2 linked regions of the Simiduia agarivorans SA1 = DSM 21679 genome follow. The protein of the gene in region 2 interacts with the protein of the main gene of each other region in a pairwise test. Links are inferred from orthologs where the notes say so. Each region holds a gene or a part of one and is shown on either strand. Other genes may lie near its edges. The genes, in order: rlmKL and typA.

What was found.
Region 1: the proteins of typA (region 2) and rlmKL interact in binary tests that used the Escherichia coli proteins (3 or more experiments, as listed by UniProt). The link is inferred for Simiduia agarivorans SA1 = DSM 21679 from one-to-one orthologs.

The regions. Positions count from the first base shown.
Region 1 is NC_018868.3:228,285-231,515, reverse strand. What follows is about bases 7-2,918. They hold rlmKL (bifunctional 23S rRNA (guanine(2069)-N(7))-methyltransferase RlmK/23S rRNA (guanine(2445)-N(2))-methyltransferase RlmL), read right to left. Parts: upstream 2,591-2,918; coding sequence 422-2,590; downstream 7-421. Other genes in these bases: M5M_RS01070 (pyridoxal phosphate-dependent aminotransferase), read left to right, coding at 7-449. In the rest of the region: more of M5M_RS01070, read left to right, coding at 1-6; rmf (ribosome modulation factor), read left to right, coding at 3,068-3,231. UniProt on the Escherichia coli protein: Specifically methylates the guanine in position 2445 (m2G2445) and the guanine in position 2069 (m7G2069) of 23S rRNA. Methylation occurs before assembly of 23S rRNA into 50S subunits.
Region 2 is NC_018868.3:3,126,705-3,130,003, reverse strand. What follows is about bases 63-3,042. They hold typA (translational GTPase TypA), read right to left. Parts: upstream 2,467-3,042; coding sequence 658-2,466; downstream 63-657. Other genes in these bases: M5M_RS14115 (hypothetical protein), read left to right, coding at 2,606-3,042; M5M_RS14125 (RsmB/NOP family class I SAM-dependent RNA methyltransferase), read right to left, coding at 63-468. Outside these bases: more of M5M_RS14125, read right to left, coding at 1-62; more of M5M_RS14115, read left to right, coding at 3,043-3,299. UniProt on the Escherichia coli protein: A 50S ribosomal subunit assembly protein with GTPase and nucleotide-independent chaperone activity, required for 50S subunit assembly at low temperatures, may also play a role in translation.

The sequences.
Region 1 (3,231 bases), 2.9 Mb from region 2 along the record:
CCTTTGCCGCATTTTTGGGCGATGACAGTTTCGCCACCCGCGCCAGCCTCTGGCCCATGGCCGAGCAAAAAATTGCGCTCTACCGCGAGAACCGCGACCTGTTGCTGTCGACGCTGAAACAGCGCCTGGGCGACCACCCGGATTTGTTTCAATGGACAGAGCCCGGCGCCGGCTTTTTTTCCGTGTTTACGCTCAATCACCCGAGCTTGCACTGTGATACCGCCTTTACCGAGCGACTGGTGGCAGACTATGGCGTGGTCACCATTCCCACCTTCAGTTTTTATCCGGACGATGCCCGTGCACGCAACCCGATGGCTGGACTGAACCAATTGCGCCTGTCCTTCTGCTTCAGCGAAGGCGAAGGCGCGGCGCGCAGGCAGCAATTGCTGGATGCCAGCAATGCCTTTGCCAGCGCCCTGCGTCAGGAGTGCCGGATCGACCAGCAGTGATGGATTTTGCTGTTGCGTGAAAAATCGGGGTCGAGTGTCTCGCGGGTAATATCTTCCACCCGATAGCGAGTCTCGATCTCCGGTGCCAGGGTGAAGCTGCGCAGGTTATTGGAAAAATACAGCACGCCTTTTGGCGCCAGCAAGCGCATGGCATCATCAATCAGCTGAACCTGATCGCGCTGGATATCAAGTACGCCCTCCATGCGTTTGGAATTGGAAAAACTCGGGGGGTCGAGCATGATGATGTCGTACTCGCCTTTGGCCGTTGCCAACCACTGCAAACAGTCCGCCTGCTCAAGGCGATTCTGCTGTTCACCCAGGCCATTTTCGGCAAAATTCTTGCGGGCCCAATCCAGGTAGGTGCGCGACATGTCCACCGAGTGAGTAAAACGCGCGCCGCCTACCGCCGCATGCACAGAAGCCGTTGCGGTATAACAAAACAGATTCAGGAAGCGTTTACCGCGCGACTCGTTGGCAATGCGCAGCCGCAACGGGCGATGATCCAGGAACAAGCCGGCATCCAGGTATTGCCACAGATCCACCAATAGCCGGACCTGCCCTTCACGCACTGGCACCAGCGGGTGGACCGCGCGCACCTGCTGTTTCTCATACTGTTGTTTGCCGGCGGTACGGCGACGGGTTTTGTAACTGATGTGATCCTGGCTGATGCCAAGCACGCCCGGCAGCGCATCGCGCACCTCTTCCATCCGGCGCCGTGCTGCGGTCTCGTCCACTTTTGCCGGAGGTTGATACTCCTGCACATGGGCATAGCCTTCGTACACATCCACCGCCACGGCATATTCGGGCATATCTGCATCATACAGGCGATAGCAGTGAATATTTTCCCGCTTGATCCATTTGGCCAACTGCTTCTGGTTTTTCTTTAACCGGTTAGCAAACATTTCCGCGCCGGCCGACAAAACCACTGGGCGCAATTCGATTGGCGCATCGGGCTTGCGTTCGGGTTGAGCCTGCTGTTCGCGAATATCAAATAAGAGCAATTCAGACGGCAACTTGCCGTTAAAGAACTTGTACTTCTTGTGCGCCTTCAGTTTCATTTCATGGCACAGATCGGGATTGCCGGTAAACACCGCCAACGACCAACCCGGAAATGCCGAACGCATGCGATCGCCCAGGTAGGCATACAGATAGCGCAACGCATCGGCATCGCCCAGGCGCTCGCCGTAGGGCGGATTGGTGATCACCAGGCCCGCCTCGAGTTGCTTGTGGGTGGGCAGGGTGAAATCCTTCAGTTCTTTACGGCTCAGGCGTACCCAATGGTCCAGCTTGGCCGCCAGCACATTAGCCTCTGCGCTTCGGATCACGTGAATATCGGCATCATAGCCGCGGATTTCCGGCAGCGTTCTGGCAAGACCGGCTCGTTTGCGCTCGATCGCCTCTTCCCGAATCGTCAACCAGACATCATTGCGGTGCTGCAACCAGCGCTCAAAACCAAAACGCGCGCGCAACAGACCCGGCGCAATATCGGCTGCCATCATCGCCGCTTCAACCAGCAGCGTGCCGGAACCGCACATGGGGTCGAGTAACGCGCCGCCCCGGGCAGCGATGGCGGGCCAGTCGGCACGCAGCAAAAGTGCCGCGGCCAGGTTTTCCTTCAGTGGCGCCGCCCCTTGTTTCTGCCGATAGCCCCGCCGGTGCAGGCTGTCGCCGGATAAATCCAGCGAGACCGCCGCCTTACCGCGACTGAGCCGTACGTTGATACGCAGATCGGGATTATCGCGCGCAACCGATGGACGTTCGCCGGTCGCATTGCGGATTACGTCAACGATAGCGTCCTTGGTCTTTAACGCGCCGAATTGGCTGTTGCGTACCGCCGCGTTAGTCCCCACGAAATCCACCACAAAACTGCTGCTGGGCGAAAGATGCTCGTGCCAGGCAATGGCACTGACGCCCTCATACAAATCCTCGGCGTCCTGTAAATCAAAATTGGCCAATGGCAACAAAATTTTATTTGCCAGACGGGACCAGAGGCAGGCCCGATAGCCGAGCTCCAAGCCACCGGTAAAGTACACTCCTGCCACTGTTTCTCGCACAGGGCTGGCCCCAAGGCCGGTCAATTCCTCTAACAGGAGTGATTCCAGGCCTTTTGGACAAGCGGCAAAAAATTCATAAGAAACCATGTTTTAACTTCCTGAGCCTCTAAGCTCCGAGTTTATGCTCACATGCCATAAAAGGCGCTAAGCATAGACCATTAAATTCATTCACAAGCCGACGGCAATTTGGTGTACTGAACCCCGCGCCGTCAAAAGGCGCCATTGTAACGGGTTAACGCCCGCTATGCCTGCGTAAAGCAGACTTGGTGGCCGGTCATGACGGACACCCCCTCTGGCGAAGCAGCCCCCGCGTTCGCGGTCGTGGTTGCTGTCGCCAGAGTTAATCAAGGTAAGCCTGCCCGACGGTCACTCGCACCCAGGGCTATGGTCGGGGACAGCAGCATTAGCAACAAGGATACTGACAGACGACTTCTCATTGCCCGCACCAATGACCGGTGCGTGCCTATTCACACAACACTCGCTTAAGGCCGTCCCGGAGGACACAGGCTCTCTGTGCGTCTGCGCACACCAGAACTCCAACTTTCCACAAGCACAGGTGTTTATATGAAGAGACAAAAACGTAGCCAGATCGAACATGCCTTCAACAGAGGCTATAGCGCTGCTATCAAAGGCCGCTCACGCGACGGTTGCCCCCATCTCACCGGCGAGGCACGACAGGAATGGATGAGCGGGTGGCGCGAAGCGCGAGAAGATCAGTGGAACGGTTA
Region 2 (3,299 bases):
TGCATTTAATTGCGCCTTAGACCAACCACTGAGTTCGGCGCGCTTGCTTATTGCGGCCATCCAACCCGGTCGCAAACCATGCCACAGAGCAAACAATGACGGATTGCTTTCCGTGCCTGCGCGAAAGGATTGCGCCAGTTGGATTTTCTTCGCCAACTCAGGTGCGGCTTGCGCGGGCTCTGGGTTTAACCGGAGATCCAGCCATTGCTCAATTTGCGACGCTGACAAACGCGTCACCTGCTCGGGCGTCCACTTGGCGTCCCACGCCAGCCAGTCGATATTGGCGTGCCCGGCTTCAAACTGATGGGCCAGCGCGCATATCAGTTGTTGATACGCCACCGCCTTCTGCAGGCGCGTGACTAACGCGGCATGCGCGCCCGGTGCCGGCACCAATTTGGCGAGATTGGCACTCAGCCAGCGGTCCAGATGGGTGCCCGCGGGCTGGGCCTGCCACGCCTGCCAGATCAAAGCCCAGGGTCCTGCAGCCGAAAAACCGGCGGAGGTTTTGCTCGACCCACGCGCGGGCGTTTTTTTTGACGCAGGGAATTTTCCACGCGGACTTTTGCTACCGGATTTCACAAGGACACCTTTTGATTTATCAACTGACTGCCAAACAAAAAGACCGGCAACTGCCGGTCTTTTTCATCACACGGGCGATTACTTTTTCGCGCGCTTGCGCTCGTTTTCAGTGAGCAGCTTTTTACGCAGGCGGATGCTTTGCGGCGTCACTTCCACCAGCTCGTCGTCTTCGATGAATTCCAGCGCCTGCTCCAAGGTGTGGCGCACGGGCGGTGACAAGGTCAGCGCGTCATCGGTACCGGAGGCGCGTACGTTGGTGAGCTGCTTGGCCTTGGTGGGGTTTACCACCAGGTCGTTGCCTCGGCTGTGCAGACCGACGATCTGGCCTTCGTAAATTTCTTCACCGGCGCCCAGGAACAAGCGGCCGCGATCCTGCAGCGGGTGCAGACCGTAGGCCAGGGTTTTGCCCTTCACCATAGACACCAGCACGCCGTTGATGCGCTTGGCCACTTCGCCCTGCTTGACCGGACCGTAATGATCAAAGATCGACGTCATGATGCCGGAACCGGACGTCAGCGTCAGGAACTGACCGCGGAAGCCGATCAGGCCGCGCGAAGGCACGATGAATTCCAGTTTGACACGGCCCTGACCGTCGGGCTCCATGTTGGTCATTTCGGCTTTGCGCAGACCCAGTTCTTCCATGATAGAACCCTGGTGCTGTTCTTCCACGTCGATCACCACCTGCTCGAACGGCTCCTGAATCACGCCGTCGATTTCTTTCTGGATCACTTCGGGGCGCGACACACCCAGCTCAAAGCCTTCGCGACGCATGTTTTCAATCAATACGGAAAGGTGCAGCTCACCGCGGCCAGAGACAATGAACTTGTCCGGGCTGTCGCCCTGCTGAACGCGCAGCGCCACGTTGTGGATCAGCTCCTGATCCAGACGGTCTTTGATATTGCGCGAGGTCACGAACTTGCCTTCTTTACCAGCGAAGGGCGAATCGTTCACCTGGAAGGTCATGCTCACGGTGGGCTCATCCACCATCAACGGCGGCAGCGCTTCCACATTTTGCGGGTCGCACAGGGTGTCGGAAATGTTCAGGCCTTCGATACCGGTGACACACACAATGTCGCCCGCAAAAGCTTCGGTTTCTTCCACGCGCTCAAGGCCCAGGTAACCCATCACCTGCAGGATTTTGCCCTTGCGGGTTTTGCCTTCGTCATCAACGATCACCACCTGCTGGTTGGGCTTGACCGAACCACGCTTGATGCGGCCCACACCGATAACACCCACGTAGGAGTTGTAATCGAGCGCAGAAATCTGCATCTGGAACGGGCCATCGCGGTCTACCGCCGGCGGCTGCACCTTGTCCACGATCATCTGGAACAGGGGCGTCATGTCTTCAGCCATGTCATCCAGATCCAGACCGGCGATGCCGTTCAGGGCCGAGGCGTATACCACGGGGAAGTCCAGCTGCTCGTCGGTGCCGCCCAGGCGGTCGAACAGGTCAAACACCTGATCCATCACCCAGTCTGGACGCGCGCCGGGGCGATCCACCTTGTTGATCACTACAATGGGATTCAGGCCTTTTTCAAACGCCTTGGAGGTTACAAAACGGGTTTGCGGCATGGGGCCGTCCACCGCGTCCACCAGCAGACACACGCAATCCACCATCGACAGCACGCGCTCAACCTCACCGCCGAAGTCGGCGTGTCCGGGGGTATCCACAATGTTGATGTGGTAGCCGTTCCACTCGATAGCCGTATTTTTGGCGAGAATGGTAATACCGCGCTCACGCTCCTGATCATTAGAATCCATGATCCGCTCGGTACCCACGTTCTTGCGATCAAGGGTGCCGGACTGGCTTAACAACTTGTCTACCAGGGTGGTTTTGCCATGGTCAACGTGGGCGATAATGGCAATATTGCGTAAATTCTCGATCACAAGGGGTATCTCTGAGTGAATAGGGTGGAAACAAAGGGCGCGCATTATACCGGTGTCGGTGCTCAATAAACAGTCAAATGCGCGAAGACTTGGTAGACCGCCTAAACTAAAGTGTGAACACAGCAAGGAATACCCGGTTTTGAAGCAGCTGTTACTCGCCCTGTTACTGATTCCCAGCGCCTTCGCGAGCCAGGCGCAGGACCGGCTGCACTACTATTTTGTGGACTTCCCACCGTTTCATTTCCAGAATGCGGGCGACCCCAGTCCCAGGGGACTGACCCTGGACCTGCTGCGCCTGGCAGCGCTGGATGCCGGCGAGCGGCTGTCGATTCAAAAGGTGCCACTGAATCGTTTCATTCAGTTGACACAGGCAGGCAAAGTGGAGGTTGCGCTGGTAAGCCAGGAATACCGACAGGCGTTTGCCAGCCAATACCTCTGCTCAGCAACGGATCTGACCCGTATCCACCCCACCGTGTTCGTGAATGGTGACAGATATCCTGACCTGACAAGCGTGCAAGCACTTACCAACCACACCGTTCATGCGCCCAGATCGGTCAGATTTGTCATGTCCCGGCTACTGCCAGAGGGTACAGACCTCGACACAAGCTACGCCATCCACCTGGTCACCCGCGGCTTTAACGCCGGCCGCATCGGACTGCTGGCGGACTTCCGGGAGCGCATGACCTTGAATCTGGCGCAGGAGACCCCGGCCTTTCCGGTGCGCACCCTGGCGCTCAAGCCCATCGGCATCGCGCTGTGTGTCAACAACACCCTGCCCGACGCCTATGCGCGGCAGCGCGCCCTGGAAAAGGCATTCCTGAAAGTGGCCAACA